One region of the Allosaccharopolyspora coralli genome, then DNA from elsewhere that is predicted to be linked to it. Evidence: riboswitches for the same ligand, from Rfam matches in the RefSeq annotation. Region 1 holds a riboswitch; each other region holds the start of a gene.

What was found. A riboswitch is a leader RNA that binds a small molecule or an ion and turns the genes downstream of it on or off. The one in region 1 is predicted to bind cobalamin.
Region 2: linked by a shared signal. The riboswitch ahead of metE (5-methyltetrahydropteroyltriglutamate--homocysteine S-methyltransferase) and the one ahead of GIY23_RS16905 (HoxN/HupN/NixA family nickel/cobalt transporter) in region 1 are both predicted to bind cobalamin.
Region 3: linked by a shared signal. The riboswitch ahead of GIY23_RS14160 (ABC transporter substrate-binding protein) and the one ahead of GIY23_RS16905 (HoxN/HupN/NixA family nickel/cobalt transporter) in region 1 are both predicted to bind cobalamin.
Region 4: linked by a shared signal. The riboswitch ahead of GIY23_RS05660 (ribonucleoside-diphosphate reductase subunit alpha) and the one ahead of GIY23_RS16905 (HoxN/HupN/NixA family nickel/cobalt transporter) in region 1 are both predicted to bind cobalamin.

Annotation. Positions count from the first base shown of each region.
Region 1 covers NZ_CP045929.1:3,628,016-3,631,843, forward strand. Annotated here, with positions in the region: gene cobA (uroporphyrinogen-III C-methyltransferase) at 1-901, opposite strand, end outside; gene GIY23_RS16905 (HoxN/HupN/NixA family nickel/cobalt transporter) at 996-2,063, opposite strand; cobalamin riboswitch at 2,146-2,336, opposite strand; gene GIY23_RS16910 (cobalamin biosynthesis protein) at 2,668-3,828, opposite strand, start outside.
Region 2 covers NZ_CP045929.1:3,835,099-3,838,926, reverse strand. Annotated here, with positions in the region: gene metE (5-methyltetrahydropteroyltriglutamate--homocysteine S-methyltransferase) at 1-1,826, opposite strand, end outside; cobalamin riboswitch at 1,956-2,210, opposite strand; gene GIY23_RS17850 (ABC transporter ATP-binding protein) at 2,624-3,397, shown strand; gene GIY23_RS17845 (enoyl-CoA hydratase/isomerase family protein) at 3,462-3,828, shown strand, end outside.
Region 3 covers NZ_CP045929.1:3,005,379-3,009,206, reverse strand. Annotated here, with positions in the region: gene GIY23_RS14165 (FecCD family ABC transporter permease) at 1-827, opposite strand, end outside; gene GIY23_RS14160 (ABC transporter substrate-binding protein) at 824-1,846, opposite strand; cobalamin riboswitch at 1,908-2,099, opposite strand; gene GIY23_RS14155 (gamma carbonic anhydrase family protein) at 2,208-2,747, opposite strand; gene GIY23_RS14150 (YwaF family protein) at 3,022-3,798, shown strand; gene GIY23_RS14145 (AraC family transcriptional regulator) at 3,790-3,828, opposite strand, start outside.
Region 4 covers NZ_CP045929.1:1,185,593-1,189,420, forward strand. Annotated here, with positions in the region: gene GIY23_RS05660 (ribonucleoside-diphosphate reductase subunit alpha) at 1-2,390, opposite strand, end outside; cobalamin riboswitch at 2,519-2,732, opposite strand; gene GIY23_RS05665 (amidohydrolase) at 2,790-3,828, opposite strand, start outside.

The sequences.
Region 1 (3,828 bases):
CGTGCGTCACGCGCCGGTGGGTGACCGGCACCCCGGCAGCGGCGGGCGCGGCGAAAGCACTGGTGACACCGGGCACCGTCGTCACGTCGACACCGGCTTCGACGCACGCGATGAGTTCCTCGTAGCCGCGCCCGAACACGTACGGGTCGCCGCCTTTGAGGCGCACCACGAACTTGCCCGCCCGCGCGCGCCCGACGAGCAGCTCGTTGATCGCGTCCTGGTGCGCGGCGCGACCGTACGGGATCTTCGAAGCGTCCACGACTTCGACGTGCGGGCCGAGATCGTCGAGCAGTTCGCGTGGTGCGAGCCGGTCGGTGACGACGACGTCGGCACGCGCGAGCAGCTGCCGCCCGCGCACCGTGATCAGGTCCGGCGCACCGGGACCACCACCGACGAGCGCGACACCGGGCTCGTGGCGCTGCGGACGATCGTCCACGACGCCGCTGCGAAGCGCTTCCACCAGGCCGTCCCGCACAACGGAGGAGCGGCGGTGCGCGCCGCCTGCCAAGACACCCAGTAGTAGCCCGTCGTGCTCGGCGATCGCGGGTGTGACCGCCGTCCCCTGCGAGGCATCGTCGGCCCGGACGCAGAAGATCCGGCGGCTTTCGGCGTCCGCGACGACCCGTGCGTTGACGTCCGGGTCGGAGGTACAAGCGATCGCGTACCACGTCTCGTCCAGATCACCGGGCGTGTACCGACGTGCGCTCCAGGTGAGCTCCCCGGCGTCGGCCATCGCTTCCACGGCCGGGGTGACCTCGGGCGAGACGACCTCGACGCGCGCACCGGCGTTGATCAACCGAGGCACCCTGCGTTGCGCCACGGTGCCGCCGCCGACGACCGCGACGTGCTTGCCGCCGAGATCGAGTCCCGCGAAGTAGTGCCGTTCGTCGTGCGTGCTCATGTCCGTCTGTCCGTCTCGAAGGTCGCCCCCGGCGTCCTCGACGGGGTGCGCTCACTGCCCGGCTCGGGTACGGGCCTTCTCGCTCTGCGGGCGCTCACCTGCTCGGCGCTCCGGCAGTACGCCGGTCGGCGCCGGAGAACCTCCACCACAGGGCAGCGCCGCCCCATACTGCCATGAACGCGGCCAGCGTCAGATATCCGAGCAGCTCGAAGTGGTCCCCGATCGCCGCGACGGGAGCGAGTCCCGCGGCCCCGAGTTCGTCGAACACACCCGCGAGGACGACCAGCGCGACGACCGCGGCGAGCACGACGGTGAGCGTGGTGGTCGTCACGTTCACCCACAGTCTGCGCAGCGGGCGCGCGAGCGACCAGGTGTAGGCGCGGGACATCAGCATGCCGTCGATGCTGTCCACAGTGCACATTCCGGCGGCGAACAGCAGCGGCAGGCTCAACACCGCCATCGCGGACAGCTCGCCGGGAGCGACGAGTGCCAGCACTGTGACTTCGGTCGCCGTCTGCATGCCGAGGCCGAACAGGAAGCCGATCACGAGCAGGTGCCAGGACTGTCCGACGAGACTCATCCGTCCGCGCAGCAGCCGGGCGAGCAGACCTCGCCGACCGAGCACGAGCTCGACCTCGGAGTCCCCGACTTCCCCGGCCCGCGCCCGGCGCAGCAATCGTACGGCGTCCCGCAGCACCAGCGCGTTCAAAACCGCCAGGACGGCGAGCACGGCAACGACGAACAGACTCACCCACAGCCCGACCCGGCCGCCGACCTGCTCCGCCCACCGCTGTGCGGCGGGTCCCGCGACGAACGCGACCGCCATCGCCAGCGCCACGACGACACCGGCGTGTCCCAGCGCGAACCACATTCCGGTCGCCACCGGCTTCTTTCCCCGCTGCATGAGCAACCGTGTCGCATCGTCGATCACGGCGACGTGGTCGGCGTCGAAGCCGTGCCGCACGCCGAGCAGGTAGGCGGTCATGCCCGCGGCGGCGAGCCCGCCGGCAGCCGTGAACGAGTCCTGCGCCGCCAGGTACATACCCCACCCGACGAGGTGCAGCATGCCGACGGCGCCGAGCACCAGCGCTGCGTTACGGCGCTCGACTCGTCCCCACCCGCCGGACGCCGGCGTGTCCGGAATGCTCGTTTCTGTGGCCATCGCGTCGCGGACCTCCTGGGTTCTCCCGCCCGGGGATCGTCTCCGTGCGTCACGGCGTGACGCTCGGTCTCCGCACGTCACCTGGTGACGTAGGGCCGGCGTGAGTGTCCTGACTCCCGGATCGCCGCGGCGTTCCCGCCTTCCCGCTCGTGTCGAGCCGTGGCATGTGGGGCCGCTCCCCGGTCACAGTGGCGGGACCGTCCCGGATTCGCACCGGGTTCCTCCGCAACCAGCGGACGTATCGTGACCGCACCGTGTGCACGAGGTCAACTTCCGGGCGGGTCCCGGTGCCGCGGATCACCGTCGGCGGAGCCCCGGTGTCACCTTTGCCCTGTCTCGCTCAGTGTCTGTGATCTTGTTCTGATGCCCGTCCGGGCATGGTCTTGCGTGCTCAGCCCGAGCACGCTGAGAAGCTCCGGGCGTTGCAGGTTGTCGCTCGCAAGGCCGGGGCCGCCGCTACGTACGTGCTGGTACTCGAGACGACCCCAACGCCGCGAGCGGCAAGCTGGGACGCCGGTAGGTGACCACCACCACAGACCACAGACTCAGAGGGCATTGGGGAACTGGGGGCCCGGTACCGCCGCACCAGTTCCACCATGCGCTCTCAGTCGACGGGACCTGTTACTCCTCGGCTCACCCCGGGCACCACGACCACTTCGACGGCGGCTCGCTCGGCGTCGACCTGCTCGACCTCGCCGGTGTGCGCGAACGCGACGGCGCGACCGGAGGCGGCAACGTCGACGGCGTCCGCAACGACGCCGACCTCGGTTCGCGCGTCCGGGCTCAGGACGCGACCGACGCGATCGAGTACCGCGCGGGAGCCGACGACGACGGCCGCTCGGCGCAGCTCGGCGTCCGCACGGGGAGTGCGGAGATCATCGGGTCCCGGCCCGACCCCGACTACGGCAAGCCGCCCGCGTGGACGCAGTCTGGCGGCGGCGACGGTGACCCGCCGCGAAGTGAGCTTCGGCACCACCAGATCGACCGGCCCGCCTGCAGCGTCCTCCGTGGCGGCGGCCAAGGCCGCTGCTTCGGCGACGCTCCCGGTACCGACACGGTCCCGCACCGCGCCACTGGGACTCGGCACGTCGACCCTGTCCAGAACGTCGGCGGGGAACACCCGCAACGGGAGCTCGTCCCCACCTTCCTCCGAATGCCAGAACCCCAGGTCCTGCACCGCTTCCGCGAGCCCGGGGTGGTCTTCGGCGCGAGCGACGGTGGCGATGGCGCGTACCGCTCGCGGGTCCAGCGAGTACTCGCGTTCGAGCAGCGCGACGGCCTCGACGATCTCGGTCCGCGATGCCTCCCGAGACGCGCCGACTCCGACGATCAGGGTCCGGGGCACGAGCCACAGCAGCCGGGCACGGTCCGCATCGGCAGGACGACGATCGTCGAGCGCTATCGTCCACTGCGGACTCGCCGCGTCCGGCGACACCGTGTCCGGAAGGGCGGGAAGCGGAAACCCGTGGGGATTCGACAGGCCTACCGGTTCACCATCCGCGACAGCGGCGGAACATTCCGTCACGTCACCGTCCACAGTGGCATCCAACGCGTCGACCAGCTCGTCCAGCGGCCCGGTCACGTGCTCCTGCTCGACGGTCACGGCGACCGCATCCAGCACGTCGGCGACCTGGAGCGCGAGCGCGTTTCCGCCTGCGCCACTGAGCACGACGGCGAAACGGCCGTCCGCGTCGACACAGACGACCGCGGGATCGGTTCGTTCACCCGTCAACAGGGGCGCGACCGACCGGACCGCCGAACCCGT
Region 2 (3,828 bases), 210 kb from region 1:
TCCCGCAGTGCCGGCTCGTCGACCTGGACCACGCCGATCCCTGCGGATTCCAGGTCCGAGACCTCGTCCCGGATGGCCAGACCCACCTGCGCGGCGGTGTCGGCGAGTGGCTGGTCGTCGCGGACGAACGACCACGCCAGGATCGTCACCGGGCCGGTGAGCATGCCCTTGACCGGCTTGGCGGTGAACTTCTGGGCCGCCCTCGCCCATTCCACGGTCATGGAATTCGGCCGCGACACGTCGCCGAACAGGATCGGCGGTCGCACGCAGCGCGACCCGTACGACTGCACCCACCCGTTGTCGGTGGAAGCGAACCCGGCGAGGTACTCGGAGAAGTACTGCACCATGTCGTTGCGTTCCGGCTCGCCGTGCACCAGCACGTCCAGTCCCAGGTCCTCCTGGAGCGTGATCACCCGTTCGATCTCGTCGAGCATGCGCTGACGGTAGTCGGCAGCCGCGATAGTGCCGTTGCGCAGCGCGGCGCGTGCCTTGCGGACCTCGCTGGTCTGCGGGAAGGACCCGATCGTGGTGGTCGGCAGCACCGGTAGCTTCAACGCGTTCTGCTGAGCCGTGCGCCGTGTCTCGTAGGCGGACCGTCGCACGTCCGACTCGGTGAGCGAGCCCGTCCGGGAGCGGACCGTGTCGTCGCGCAGGCGCGGTGAGTTCTTCCGGTCTTCCACGGCCTTCCGAGCGTGGTCCAGCTCTGCCGACACCGCCTCGCGACCGTCGCGGAGCGCGGTCTCGACCGTGACGACCTCGGCGACCTTCTGTTTCGCGAACGCCAGCCAGGAGGCGACCTGCGGGTCCAGCGACGTCTCCAGCTCCAGGTCGTAGGGCACGTGCAGCAGCGAGCACGAGGTGCTCACCGCGACTTCGGCTGCGGAACCGAGCAGTGTGGCCGCCGTGCCCAGAGCCGCGTCGAGGTCGGTGCGCCACACGTTGCGGCCGTCGACGACCCCGGCGACCAGGGTTTTGTCCCGCAGCTCCGTCGCGGTCGCGAGTGAGTCGGCAGTGGACTGTCCGGCGACGAGATCGACCCCGACTCCCTCCACCGGCGCCGACGCGAGTGCGGACAGTGCCTCACCGACCGGTCCGAAGTAGGTCGGCACGAAGATCTTCGGACGTTCGGTCAGCGCACCCAGCTTCCGGTAGGCGGCACGGAACTGCTCCAGTTCCGTCTGCGTGCGGTCGGCGGACAGCGCCGGTTCGTCGAGCTGGACCCACTCGACACCGGCCCGATGCAGCTCGCCGAGTAGCGTCGCGTACTCGGTGACGAGGTCATCCAACCGCTCCAGCGGCCGGAACCGCTCACCCGCCTGCTCCGAGGCCTTCGACAGCAGCAGGAACGTCACCGGCCCCACCAGCACCGGCCGAGTGGTGACGCCGAGTTCCGCGGCTTCCCGGTAGTGCTCCAGTGGCGTGCGGTCGGTGAGCGCGAACGACGTCTCCGGCCCGATCTCCGGGACGAGGTAGTGGTAGTTCGTGTCGAACCACTTCGTCATCTCCCACGGTGCGGTCGAGGCCACGCCGCGCGCCATCGCGAAGTACGTGTCCAGCGGGTTCAAGCCGAGGTCCCGGTAGCGCTGCGGTACCGCGCCGAACACGACGGCGGCATCGAGGACCTGGTCGTAGTAGGAGAAACTTCCCGGGATCGTGTTCAGCCCGGCGTCGCGCAACTCCCGCAACGAGTCGGTGCGCAGCGTCTTCGCGACCTCACGCAGTTCCGACTCGCTCGAGCGGTCGGCCCAGTAGCTCTCCAACGCGCGCTTGAGTTCGCGGCGCGGGCCGATCCGGGGGTATCCGAGCACGGTCGATCCAATGGTCACAGCTCTCTCCTCGCGAGCTCGACGACAAGGACGAGTCCGGGGAAGGCAGGAGGTGACGCGCGGCGCGGATCGCGGCGACGACCCGTACGTCCGCCCGGCCCACCCACGAGGCCCCGGACAGCGCACCCGTCCGGGTGCGCACCGATGGCAGGTCTTCGGACTCGCGGGCAGGTCCCTGACGGGACGGCCTACTGGTCGTCGGCTTCCCAGGGCCGTTGCGGCTCCCAGTGCCGTGTCCTTCCGCGGACGCGACGACGGTCGTTCCCACTCACCGCTGCGGGGCAGTCCCGGACTCGCACCGGGTTCCCTCTTGCCTCGTCGCCTCGCGCCCCGTGGCGTTCGGTGCCCGTGACGTGGCGACGAACCATCAGCACCAGCAGACACTACCGACGCGGCGCCGGAACACAACCGCGGAGCGGGTGACAGCAAGGGAACATTCCGCGCACACATGACCGTAAGGTTCCCTTCATCGCACCCGCCCACCCGGCGAAGCAGCCGGTCGGGGCCGGTGACAGGAAGGGAACTTTCCTGTCACGGATGACCGACAGTTCCCCTACTGTCACGCTGCTCACCCTGGGCGAGGTGGGCGGGATGACAGCAAGGGAACTTTCCGTGCACCGGTGACAGGAATGTTCCCTTGCTGTCATGCCCCACCCCGCCGGCCGGAAGGGGGGAACCGCGACAATGGGTGCGACGCGGGCGGCGAGCCCGGATCGGACATCATCGGCGGGCACGCGGCGGCACCGAGCGGCCCGGTCGTGCGGCGGGAGGTAGACGTGGAGGACCAGGTCATCCGGATGAGCGGGGTCACCGTCCGGCGGGGCTCGACCGCACTGCTCGCCGACGTCGACTGGGCGGTGGAGCTCGACGAGCGCTGGGTCGTGCTCGGTCCCAACGGCGCGGGCAAGACGACCATGCTCAAGCTCGCCGGCGCCGAGATGCATCCGACCGCGGGCATCGTCGGGATCCTCGACGAGACGCTGGGCCGCACCGACGTCTTCGAACTGCGCCCCCGGATCGGCTTCAGCTCCGCGGCGACCGCACAGCGCGTCCCGACCGACGAGGTCGTGCGCGACGTCGTCGTCAGCGCCGGGTACTCCGTGATGGGCCGCTGGCGCGAGGAGTACGACGACCTCGACACCGACCGTGCGCTCGAACTGCTCGAACTGCTCGGTGTCGCGCATCTGGCCGAACGCACGTTCGGCACGCTCTCGGAAGGCGAGCGCAAACGGGTCGTCATCGCCAGGGCGATGATGACCGACCCGGAGCTGCTGCTGCTGGACGAGCCCGCCGCGGGACTCGACCTGGGCGGCCGGGAGGATCTCGTCGCCCGGCTGGCGGCGTTGGCGATGGACCCGGACGCGCCCGCGTCGGTGCTGGTCACCCATCATGTCGAGGAGATCCCGCCGGGGTTCACGCACGCGCTGCTGCTGCGCGAGGGTGCGGTCGTCGCGCAAGGACTGCTCGACGACGTGCTCACCGAGGACAACCTGTCGAAGACCTTCGATCAAGACCTGGAACTCACTCGCAGCGGCGACCGGTACTTCGCGCGCAGGCGAGTCACGTCGTAGGCGAGGCACGGGGCGGTGTGGGTAGCCTTCGGCTCGACACCGTGTCAACGAGGAGGGTGCTTTCGTGGGTGAGTTCGTCAGGCTCGAGGTCGAGGGCGGAATCGGCACGATCAGGCTCGATCGTCCGAAGATGAACGCGTTGAACCAGCAGATCGAGCAGGAGTTGCGCGAGGTGGCGGTCGAGGCCGCCGAACGGGACGACGTGCGGGCGGTCATCGTCTACGGCGGCGAGAAGGTCTTCGCCGCGGGCGCCGACATCAAGGAGATGGCCGACAAGTCCGCTACCGACATGGCCGTCAAGGAACAGCGCGGCCTCTCGCACGCGGTCAGTGCGGTCGCGGCGATCCCGAAACCGACGGTGGCCGCGATCGCCGGCTACGCGCTCGGCGGCGGGATGGAGCTGGCGCTGGCCTGCGACCGCCGCATCGCGA
Region 3 (3,828 bases), 620 kb from region 1:
ACGAACCCGATCGCCCCTGCCGACGACACGATCGTCGCTGTCACCAACGCGGTCGCGGTCAGCAGCAACCACCGCAACCGGAGTACGTCGATCCCCAGCGAGGAGGCCGCGTCCTGGCCGAACGCGAAGGCGTCGAGAGCGTTGGAACGGGACACGCACAGCGCGAGTCCGAGCACGCACACGATGCCCGCCACGGCCACGTCGTCCCACCGTGCCCCGGACAACGAGCCGAGCAGCCAGTTCAGCACACCCCGTGCCTGTTCGGCGTCGGCGGCGGTGATGACGATGTAGGAGGTCACCGCCGAGAACAGTTGTGTTCCGGCGACGCCCGCCAGGATGACTTTCGCCGTGCCACCCCCGGCGAGCCTCGCGAGCGCCATCACGAGCACGAACGCGACCACCGCCCCGGCGAACGCGCCCATCGTGAGGCTCACCGCGCCGGCACCGATCCCGAGGATGAGCACGAGCACCGCGCCGGTGGACGCGCCGCTGGAGACACCGAGCAGGAACGGTTCCGCGAGCGGATTGCGCAGCAGCGACTGCAACACCACACCGCAGACGGCCAGGCCGGCGCCGGAGACGGCAGCCATCAGCGTGCGGGGCAGGCGCAGATTCCACACGATCCCCTGGCCGATGCGGGAGACGCCGGTGTCCACGAAGCCCAGGCGTGCCCCGATCACCTCAAAGACGTCCGGCACGGACAGTGACGCCGGTCCGATCGTGACGACGACGGCGACGGACAGGACCAGGCACGCCATTCCCACGGTCACGAACACCGTCGTGGGGACACGGCGTACCGCTCGCGGCAGCTCCTGCGCGACCGTCATGTCTGGCGGTCGAGTTCGACGAGGCGGTCGGCGAGCGCTTCGATGCCGTCGACGGTGCGGATGCTGACGTTCATCGCCGACCCCGTCATGGGCATCCACCTCTCGGCTCGGACGGCGTCCAGTTGCGACACGGCGGGATCGGTGCGCAGGAACCGCTTCTTCGCTTCGAGCGTGTCGCCTTCGCTGTCCCGGGTCAGATCACCGAGCACGAGCACGTCGGGAGCCCGGCGAAGCACGTCCTCCCAGCCGACCTGCGGCCACATCGATGCCACGTCGGGGTAGGCGTTGCGGACGCCGAGCGTGCGGGTGATGATCCCCGGCGCGCCGGTCGACCCGGCCACGTACGGAGATCCGGTGCGGGCGAACCAGAACAGCACCGAGGTGTTCTCGCGGCCGTCGAGACCGGCGACCTTCGCCTGCGCGGCCTCGACCCGCCCGCGCAGTTCCGTCACCAGCTGCTCACCGCGTTCGGGAACGTCGAAGAGCTGCGCGATCTCCCGGACTTCGCGGTAGATGTCGTCCAGCCCCACTGGTTCGCCGAGCTCGGCTTCCTCCGGGTAGCAGTTCGACGGCGACAGGTAGGTCGGCACACCGAACTCGGCGAACCGTTCGCGCGGCGCGACCCCTCCGTCGGTGTAGATCGCCTGGTAGCCGCCGAGCACCAGGTCGGGTTCGGTGCCGAGAACGGCTTCCAGCGACGGGTTGTTGTCGGCCAGCCGGGGCACGCTGGCGTTGGCCTCCGCAAGATGCGGCGCGACCGGGTCGGTCCAGGTCGCCGTACCGACCATGCGGTCCTCGAGGCCGAGGGAGAGCATGATCTCTGTCTGCTGCTGGTTCAGACTCACCGCACGTCGCGGAGGACCGTCCACCGACACGGGAACACCACAGTTGTCCGCGATGTCCGGAGGTCCGGCCGGGCCGCCGGTGGGGCCGGAACATGCGGTGACCGCGAGGAGGCCCGCGGTGATCGCGGTGGCAGCGCCGCTGGTGAGTAGACGCGTCGAACGCGGTGTGGACATTCGCATCGGAGCCCTTCGGTCGGGGCCCGGACGCGGGGCCCGCTGGGACACGGCCGGTGCTCGGGGCGACCGGGAGCCAGCAGGTCTTCGGGCTCGGGCTCGAAGAGCGCGGGAACCTTCCCGGGCACCCGCCCAGTGGTCACCGTCGACACGCGACGCCTCCCGCGCTCGTCGCCCCTACCGCTGCGCGTCAGCTCCGGACTTCGACCGGATTCCCTGGCCGGTGGGCACGACTGGCTCGCGACGAGCCTAACAACCCGGCCGTGGTGGCCGAGATCACGGCGTCGCGCGCGAGGCGAACGGCACTTTCGCCTCGTCTCGTGAGGCGAAAGTGCCGTTCGCCTCACGAGTGAGAGAGTTCTTACCCGCTGAGGGCTTGGCGGTGGGAGGTGGCGAGGTCGACGTAGTGCCGGGCGGAGGCGCGGATCATCTCCTGCTCGTCGCCGGTCAGCTCGCGACGCACCTTGCCAGGAGTGCCCGCCACCAACGAGCCGGGCGGAATCTCGACGCCTTCGAGCACGACGGCACCGGCGGCGACGAGGCTGCCGCTGCCGATCTTCGCGCCGTTGAGGACCACCGAGCCCATCCCGATGAGCACCTCGTCCTCGATCGTGCAGCCGTGGACGACGGCCCGATGCCCGATGGTCACATCGTTGCCCACGACGGCCGGGAACCCTTCGTCGGCGTGCATCACCACGCCGTCCTGCACATTGCTGCGGGCACCGACCGAGATGTCGGCGACGTCGCCGCGCAGCACGGTGGTGTACCAGACGTTGGCCTGCGTCGCGAGGCGCACACGGCCGATGAGGCTGGACCCCGGCGCGGCCCACGCGCCGTCGTCGAGCTGCGGCGTGTGCTCACCGAAGGTCAGGGTGAACGGCCCGGTGCGTGCGTCGGTCACGGATCCTCCTCGTGCGTGGTCCACTCCGGGTACCTTACGTCTCCGCTCCGAGTTCCGTCCCGCAGCCGACAGTGCGAGCCGGTGGCACGTACCCGCGAACGGCTCGCAGGGCACCGGCGTTCCACTGTGGAGCGGCCGCCACACCGGCCGAACATGCTGGTGAGAAGCGTTCCTTCTCGTAGACTGAGCATCCTGACGGACTGGGCTGTCGTCGTGTCTTGCCAGCGGAACCGCTGAGGTTCCTCGACCCGACCACCGAGCAAGACCTTCGCTGATGAGTTCTCCAGGTGGCGCGACGGAGGTGGTGATCCTGTTCGAGCAGGCGACACTCGCGCAGCAACCGGTGTTCGTGCCCTACGGCGGCACGCACTGGGCGGTCCTCGCGCTCGGAGCCGGGGGAGCGGTGTTCCTGATCGCGCTCGGACGCAGGCACCGTGGGCGCGACACCGCGCGCGTCGTGAGCCGCGGGTTCGCCGTCGTCCTGGTCGCGTTCCAACTCCCGTTCCAGGTCCGCGCGCTCACACCCGCCCAGTGGGACCTGTACGAGTCGCTGCCGTTCCAGCTCAGCGACCTCGCGTGGATCGTCGCCGCCTACGCCTTGTGGTCGCACCGGTGGTGGGCGTTCGCGCTGACCTACTACTGGGGGCTCACACTGACCCCTCAGGCGATGTTCACCCCCGCCCTCGACGCACCCGACTTTCCGCACGTGGCGTTCGTCGAGTTCTGGGGGCATCACCTGTTCGTGGCGTGGGCGGCCCTGTATCTGACCTGGGGCGTCGGGTTGCGGCCGACGTGGCGGAGTCTGCGGGTCACGCTGGCCGTGACGCTGGCGTGGGCGGTGTGTGCGCAGACCTTCAACGCCGCCACCGGGGCGAACTACGGCTTTCTCGACCGCAAGCCCGCGAACCCGTCGCTGCTCGACGTCATGGGGCCGTGGCCGTACTACATCGCGGTCGAGTTCGTGGCGGTGGTGATCGGCTGGGCTCTCATCACCTGGCCGTGGGTGTCCTCCCGGCGGCGAGCCCGTGCGGACACTCGCGAATCAGCGTGAATCGCCGTGTCCGGAGATCGCCCGTCTGCG
Region 4 (3,828 bases), 2.4 Mb from region 1:
TCCCAGAGTCCGATGCGCTTCAGGTCGGCGACGAGGTGTGCGTTGGCGACGGTGAAATCGCCGGACATGTTCGACTTGACGTAGAGGTTGCGGTAGATCGGCTCGATCGACTGACCAACGCCGCAGATGTTGGAGATCGTCGCGGTCGGCGCGATCGCCATCACGTTCGAGTTGCGCATCCCGTCGGCGCGCACCGTGGTCCGCAACGCATCCCAGTCCAGTGTGGACGTCGCATTCCAGTCCTCGCCGCCGCGTGCCTCGCGGAGAAGGCCGAGCGAATCGAGCGGCAGGATTCCGCGGCTCCACAGCGAACCTTCGAAGGATTCGTAGCGTCCCCGCTGAACGGCGAGTGCGCTGGAGGCGGCGATGGCGTAGTAACTGAAGTGCTCGGTACTGCGGTCGGCGAACTCGACGGCTTCCGGCGAACCGGTCGGGATCCGCTGCGCGAACAGCGCGTCCTGCACCCCCATGATTCCCAGGCCAATCGGCCGGTGCCGCAGATTGGACCGCCGTGCCTCGGGAATCGTGTAGAAGTTGATGTCGATCACGTTGTCGAGCATCCGCACCGCTGTGGTGACGGTCCGCTCCAGGCGGTGGGTGTCGAGCCCGTCGGCGGTGACGTGCTGCGCGAGGTTCACCGACCCGAGGTTGCAGACGGCGACCTCGTCGGCGCTCGTGTTCAGCGTGATCTCGGTGCACAGGTTGGACGAGTGCACGACCCCCGCGTGCTGTTGTGGCGAGCGCAGGTTGCACGGGTCCTTGAACGTGATCCACGGGTGGCCGGTCTCGAACAGCATCGTGATCATGCGACGCCACAGGTCGACCGCTGCGACCGTGCGGTGCACCGCGAGCTCGCCGCGTTCGGCCGCCGCCTCATACTCGCGGTAGCGCTCGGCGAACGCCGCGCCGTAGAGGTCGTGCAGGTCCGGGGTCTCGTCGGGGGAGAACAGGGTCCAGGTGCCGTCTTGCTCCACCCGACGGAGGAACTCGTCCGGAACCCAGTTCGCAGTGTTCATGTCGTGGGTGCGGCGGCGCTCGTCACCGGTGTTCTTGCGCAGGTCGAGGAATTCCTCGATGTCGATGTGCCACGTCTCGAGGTAGGCACACACCGCGCCTTTACGCTTGCCGCCTTGATTCACCGCGACGGCGGTGTCGTTGGCGATCTTGAGGAACGGCACGACGCCTTGCGACTGACCGTTGGTGCCCTGGATGTGGGCGCCGATGCCGCGTACCGGGGTCCAGTCGTTGCCGAGTCCACCCGCGTACTTCGAGAGCAGCGCGTTGTTGCCGACGGAATGGAAAATCCCGTGCAGGTCGTCATCCACAGTGGTCAGAAAGCAGGACGACAGCTGCGGACGGGTGGTGCCCGCGTTGAACAAGGTGGGTGTGGAGCACATGAAGTCGAACGAGGTCAGCAACTCGTAGAACTCGATCGCACGCGCCTCGCGGTCGTCCTCGTGCAACGCGAGCCCCATCGCGACGCGCATCAGGAACGCCTGCGGTAGCTCGTAGCGCACTCCGTGGTCGTGCAGCAGATACCGGTCGTAGAGCGTTTGCAGGCCGAGGAAGTCGAATGCCAGGTCCCGGTCCGCTCGGAGTGCGTGGCCGAGCCGGTCGAGGTCGAACGACGCGAGTTCCGGGGTGAGCTGGCCGAGTGCGACACCGTGGCGAACGTAGGCGGTGAAGTACTCGGGGTAGCGCCCGCGCATCTCGTCCTGGTCGGCCTCACGGGAACCGTCCGCGAGGTGGCTGAGCGCCTCACGGCGCAGCGAGTCCAAGAGCAACCGCGCGGCGACCAGGGAGTAGTTCGGTTCGGACTCGACCAGGGTCCGGGCGGACAGCGTGAGCGCCTCGGCGAGTTCACGGCTGCTCATGCCGTCGTAGAGTCCGCGCCGGGCTTCCCGCAGTACCGCTTTCGGAGCGACGTCGTCCAGGTCGCCACACGCCTGTTCGACCACTGTGGACACTCGATGCCAGTCGAGCGGCGTTTCGGCGCCGTTGAGGTCAACCACGTGGACCTGTGGTTCTTCCGCTCCGGGTTTCGAGGTTTCCCGTGCGGCTGCGCGTTCTTCCCGGTACAGCACGTAGGCGCGGGCGACGCGGTGGTGCTCGCCCCGCATCAGGGCGAGCTCGACCTGGTCCTGGATCTGTTCGACGTGCACGAGCGGTTCGGTCCCGGCGTGGCGGAACAGCGCCGTGGTGACCTGCGCGGTGAGCTCGGCGACGAGGTCGTGGATCCGGGAGGATCCGGCCGAGCCGGAGCCCTCCACGGCCAGGAACGCCTGGGTGAGCGCGACGCCGATCTTCGTCGCGTCGAACGGGACCGGTGTCGAGTCCCGGCGCAGCACACGGGCGTGCTCGACAACAGTGGGCGGCGGTGTGGTGGCCAGCTCGGTCACGACGCTCTCTCCTCGCGAGTCGACGGTGATCCGGGCGAGGGTGGGCCGCGACGAGCCGCGCGTCTCTGCGCGAGCAGTTTCGCGGCGACCCTCCCTCGGGGTCCCGGACGGCGCGTCCGGTCGGGCGCGCGCCGATGGCAGGTCTTCGGACTCACGGGCGTCCTACTGATCGTGGCTTCCCGGGCCGGAGCCCAGTGCCGATCCCGTCCTGCGTGGGCAGGCCGGGCACGACTGTCGTTCCCGTTCACCGCTGCGGGGCAGTCCCGGATTCGCACCGGGTTCCCTGTTGTCCCGCCGAGCTACGCCCGGCGAACCATCGATGATCACCACACTACATCTAGGGCGTACCTGTGTCCGTGAGGGCCAGATATCGGGGTGGGTCGAGCCGCCTCAATGGCTGGTGAGCACTCCGGTCGCGGCCACGACCAGCGTGGCGACTCCGGTGTCGATCGTCGGATGCGGAACCGGCGCGAACAACGGTGAATGGTTCGACGGCAGGTCGCTGTCCAACGTCCCCGCTTCGGCCGAAGCGGCGAACCGGTCCGCGTCGGTGCCGCCGACGAACCAGTAGGCGGAGGGGATACCCGCCGCCGAAGCGAACACCCCGAAGTCCTCGCTCCCGGTCACCAACGGGGCTGCGAACACCCGCTGGGCACCGAAATGCTCGCGGAACCGTGCGGTCGCTGCCTCGGTCGTGGACTCGTCGTTGACGGTGGCGGGAAACGTGCCTTCCGCGGTGATTTCCGGTTTCCGGTCCGCCCCGGCAGCGGTGGCCTCGGCGTGCACGATCCTGTGCACGGCGTCGAGAACTCGCCGCCGCACCGTTTCGTCGAACGACCGCACGTCGATGCTGAGCTCGGCCTCGGCCGGAATGATGTTGCTCTTCGTCCCGGCATGCAGCGAACCGACGGTCAGTACGGCCGAGTCCGTGGCGGCGACTTCGCGGGAGACGATGGTCTGCAGGCGTAGCACGGTCGAGGATGCCATCACGACAGGGTCCACAGTGGTCTCCGGGCGCGAACCGTGGCCGCCGTGTCCGAACATTCGCACGCGCAGTGTGTCCGAAGCGGACATGATCAGGCCGCTGCGGGTGAACACCTCGCCTGCGGGCATCGGTCCGACGTGCTGACCGAAGGCGACGTCGGGTGTGCCGAAACGTTCGAAGAGCCCGTCGGCGATCATGCCGGCGGCTCCGTCGCCCAGCTCCTCGGCCGGTTGCAGAACGAACTGCACCGTGCCGCGCCACCGGCCCCGGGAAGCCGCGAGCGCGCGGGCGGCGCCGATCAGCCACGTCACGTGCATGTCGTGTCCACATGCGTGTGCGACCGGAACTTCGTTGCCGCCGGGATCGGTGCCGGTGGCCGTGCTCGCATACTCCAATCCGGTCTGCTCGTGCACGGGCAGCGCGTCCATGTCGGCTCGGAGCAGC